One region of the Xenorhabdus bharatensis genome, then DNA from elsewhere that is predicted to be linked to it. Evidence: predicted binding sites of a transcription regulator. Region 1 holds the regulator's gene; the other holds the start of a gene.
The links. Region 1 encodes Fur, which represses iron uptake genes when iron is present. Its sites were predicted from a motif close to ATAATAATGAGAACNACTATCAA; they were not measured.

Region 1 (2,475 bases):
ATGGCAATAATAGGTATATTCTTCGGCAGCGACACTGGCAACACAGAGAACATTGCCAAAATGATCCAAGAAAAACTGGGCGGTGCTGATGTTGCGGAAGTCCACGATATTGCCAAAAGCAGCAAAGAAGATCTTGAAGCTTTCGATATCCTGCTGCTAGGCATTCCAACCTGGTATTACGGCGAAACTCAATGTGACTGGGATGACTTTCTCCCGACACTGGAAGAAATCAATTTTGATGGAAAATTAGTTGCCTTGTTCGGCTGCGGTGATCAGGAAGATTATGCAGAGTATTTCTGTGATGCCATGGGCACCATTCGCGATGTCATCGAACCTCGTGGTGCAATTATCGTTGGTCACTGGCCAATCGAAGGGTATCATCATGAAGAATCAAAAGGAATGGCAGACGATAAGCACTTCATTGGTCTCACCATTGATGAAGATCGCCAGCCAGAACTGACTGATGAACGTGTTGAAACTTGGGTAAAACAGATCACGGCTGAAATGAGCCTGTCAGAAATCCTTGGCGCATAAAATTGTTCTGGCGTTTTATAGATACTTTCTGGCGTCTGATAGACACAAGAAACGTCTTTTGCACAGGATAATTCCCGAATAATGTGTCATGATAGCGCGATAGGCATGGTTTTCATTTTCAATATCCATGCCTATAATCTACAACGTGAAACTAAATCATGATTCTCTCACGATACACCCATAACTTATGGATTTTGAGTCGCATCACGATGGCAAGGATACTCATCCTCTGGAACATAGCTCACTATGTGACAGAAATGAAGGGGTATAATAGCCAACAAAAAGGCGATTTGAAAAACGATGGGTATGTATTGTTAAGTTCACTAAACTCAAGCTACAGGACTGAATCCGCATGACCGACAACAATAAAGCATTGAAAAATGCTGGACTTAAAGTAACACTTCCTCGCCTGAAAATTCTGGAAGTGCTACAGGACCCAGAATGCCATCATGTCAGTGCGGAGGATCTCTACAAAAAACTGATTGATATCGGTGAAGAGATTGGCCTCGCCACTGTCTATCGCGTGTTGAACCAGTTCGATGATGCCGGCATTGTTACACGCCACAATTTTGAAGGCGGTAAATCGGTTTTCGAACTTACTCAACAACATCACCATGACCATCTAATTTGTCTCGACTGCGGTAAAGTGATTGAATTCAGCGATGAATCCATTGAAGAACGTCAGAAAGATATCGCAACACGTTATGGAATCAAGCTGTCAAATCATAGTCTATACCTGTATGGTCACTGCACTACAGGCGATTGTCGCAAAGACGGTTCGTTACATGATGTAAAAGCACGATAAGGAGTCAGCATTTACTGCTACTTCTCGTGTCTGACCCTGTCAGAGAAGCTGCTGCCGATTAGCTGACACTAATCGGCAGATTGCTTTTAATGTCCTATTTTAGGATTACTCAGAAGGTACCTCTTCCACCCGACTGAAACGCTTTTCATCAGTACTGACAGAGCGAATTTTTACATGCCCATTAACATGCGGCCGCTGTCTATCATCATAACTTTCCCATGTTTTTCCATCGTCCAATGAATACTGAATGGTCATGCCCGGCAAGGCGATATTCGCTTCTAGTGTTCCGGCTACAATTCTTGCACCGGGTATCGGCAGACGGTACGCAATATGAGCTTCATCCAGTTTAGCCATTTCGCGCTGCCCCATCAGATTGGCAAAATGCAGCCAGTCGTTATTGAGCTTATCGGTATCTACATACCGTGTAATCCCGCCTTTATATTCCCTTCCCTGCTGGTAATTCTGTTCCCACTCAGCCTGATGCCATGCCCGTTCCGCCAACGGTAATAATCGCGGATAAATCATATATTCCATCTGCTCATCAGTACGTACAGTCTCACTCCATGACTGCCCTGACAGCCCATATGCCCCCGGCCAGCGTTTACCGCTGTTTGCATTAAAATAGTCTCCGTTGATATCCACCGAAGTTTCAGCATTTTGGGGCATATTATTGGGTGCAAAACTGAATATTTTCGCTTCATCATTAAAACGGGAAGCCCAATAGTAACCCCGCTCTTTCGGATTAACCTCATAGGGCATATCCAGATAAACATAATCAGGATTGGAAATAATGACCCGATAGCCTTTATTGGCCCAATCATTAACAGAATCTGCACCGCCCCAATAAAGCGTATCCCAGAAATTCACCGCAACATGTCGTGTAGCAAAGTCTTTAGCTGATTTCGCATATTTCAGACCATCCTGCCATGACTGCATCGTATCAATGCCATGCTTATTGACGATTTTGCTGACTTCAACCGCAAAATAACTGGCCAGTTCATCAACATCTTTGATAATCCCCTTTGCAACCATTTTTTGGCAAATCTGAGATTTTGCCCACGGCTTATCTTCAATTTTCTTATTGATGATCCCTTTACCCGGTTCAATCGGGCCATCTTTATCCTGATATCCCGCAC
Region 2 (2,475 bases), on a different contig from region 1:
GGGCTCCCGCGCACAGGTTACACCTGAAGAGATAACACGGTATAACCAGCCGCAATAGCCTCTATCCTGCATGATAGCAGCAAAATTCTCAATACCGGTAGTAATATTAAGTTTATAACAAGGAGAACGGGGCTGAGTTACCTGAATCATTGCCTCTCCCCACTGGAAAATGTCCCCGATATAAACGTTATCTTCTGTCATTCCTTCCGTTGATATATTTTCACCAAATAAGGGGGGGACAAATAATTCCATTAATTCAGGAAATTGCCTTTTCCAAAATAGATAATGTTCCATCGGATAATGGCAAAGCGCACGATCCGGCCCGCCATGAAAACGGGATTCTGCCTGTTCATCACCTTCCAGTCCCAGAGAAGTCAGCTGTAAACTGCCATTTACCAGCAGTTTGTTGATTGCAGAGGAACCCAACTTCTCGGAGGAGATTATTTTTCCTCTATATATCTGCGGGTAATACATTTCCATTTCTCCTCAATAAACAAATAACAACCAGACAGTCAGTAGAACAAGCGGTTAGTTCCGACCTGCATAACCATCCATATAAGTAGCAGAGATAGCTTCGGACATTGCCTTACGCCATCTTAGTGAAGGGCCTTCGCTACTCTCATAAACTCTGCCCTCAAAATGTGATGTTCTCCGAATTGAATTCATGAATTCATCACCTTTTAAATAAATGACTCGTTCCTGCGCCTGTTCGGGGGATACTCCGGCTTCTCTATCTTTTTTACCCAACTGCCAGAATTGTTCAAAAAACGGTACTGAAAGCTCAATACTATCGTAGATTTTGGTCCTAAAATTGGGGTCAAAATCATCATTAGAAGCATAAACAAAATGCTTGGCATTCCGTTCAGCACTTGTTTTGGGCTGTGCACAGCCAGACATTAGTAGTGAGGATACTATAAGGGTTGTAATCGTTATGACAGCGTTCTTTTTCATAATGTGCCTTTAATCGCGAAACAAGAAAAAATCGAATGATAGAGAAAATGATGAACAATAAAAATGCTGACCATGATAATGATCAGCATTTTCTGAAAGATGAGGATAATAGCGGTTATTTAATTTTTTCTTCGTAACGCCTTGCCGCTTCGTCCCAATTTACGACATGCCAAAACGCCTTAATATAATCAGGGCGACGATTTTGATATTTAAGATAATAAGCATGTTCCCATACATCTAACCCTAAAATGGGATAACCGGAAGTGCCGGAAATTTCTTCTCCCATCAATGGGCTATCCTGATTTGCAGTAGAAACAACATCGAGTTTTCCGTCTGCTTTCAGTACCAGCCAAGCCCAGCCAGAGCCGAAGCGAGTTGCTGCGGCCTGTTCGAATTTTGTTTTGAAAGCATCAATACTGCCAAAATCCCGTTCTATCGCCGCTTTTAAAGCACCGGATAACGTTGTATCTAATTTCAGCCCCTTCCAGAACATGCTGTGATTTGAATGACCTCCTGCGTTATTACGCATAAAAGTACGTTTATCCGCTGGGATTCTGTCAAGCTGCTGAACCAGATCATCAATGTCCAGCTCAGCGAGTTCAGGGAAGTTTTCCAGTGCGGTATTGGTATTTGCAACATAGGTTTGATGGTGTTTGGTATGATGAATAACCATCGTTTGTTCATCAAAGTGAGGTTCCAGAGCATCATAAGAATAAGGCAAGGAAGGTAATGAATGACTCATATTAAATCTCCAGTTGTTTAAAATACATACACCCTTTATTTATTGGGGATGAAGATCACCTTGTAAGCAACAGGATTATTATAGTGAATCAAATGGTAATGAAAATGATTATCAATTCCATAATATCACTGTGGTTTCCTTTCCTTTTGTGTTTAATCTATAAATAAGAATAAATAACCAAGTGGAATCGGCTAGTTAGTTAATTTTTCCAAAAATAAGATTATTAATGACGGTATATTTTATATAAATACACCGCACTAAATGTTCCCTTCATAACATTCATTATCTCTATTGCGTGATCTTCCGCGCAAAAAAGAAACAAAAATTATCCTTACACTTTAGTTAACCTTGTTTTGACATAGTATTAACAATTGCAAGGAGATAAAAATATGACTCAAATAATTAAGCACCCGATTCCTGCTGACATCGCAGAAACAGCCCTGATAAACAAACAACAATATTTGCAAGAATACCAACGTTCACGACAAGATCCTGAGGGGTTCTGGGGAGAGAAAGGTAAAATTGTCGATTGGATAAAACCTTATACAAAGGTGAAAAATACCTCTTTCGACCCCGGGCATATCAGTATCCGCTGGTTTGAAGATGGCACACTTAACCTAAGTGCTAACTGCCTTGACCGCCATTTACAGGAGCGAGGTCATCAGACCGCCATTATCTGGGAAGGAGACAATCCGGCTGAATCCAGACATGTTACGTATCAGGAGCTATACCATGATGTCTGTCAATTCGCCAATGTATTGAAAAAGCTCGGGGTAAAAAAA

Region 2: sodA (superoxide dismutase [Mn]) is a predicted target of Fur. The motif match lies at 1,786-1,808, and genes of this name have one in related genera.

The regions. Positions count from the first base shown of each region.
Region 1 is NZ_JBBMXG010000007.1:112,438-114,912, forward strand. It holds gene fldA (flavodoxin FldA) at 1-534, shown strand; gene fur (ferric iron uptake transcriptional regulator) at 887-1,339, shown strand; gene AAC855_RS08605 (beta-N-acetylhexosaminidase) at 1,445-2,475, opposite strand, start outside.
Region 2 is NZ_JBBMXG010000021.1:3,855-6,329, reverse strand. It holds gene yiiM (6-hydroxyaminopurine reductase) at 1-474, opposite strand, end outside; gene AAC855_RS17250 (Exc2 family lipoprotein) at 529-951, opposite strand; gene sodA (superoxide dismutase [Mn]) at 1,067-1,693, opposite strand; gene acs (acetate--CoA ligase) at 2,083-2,475, shown strand, end outside.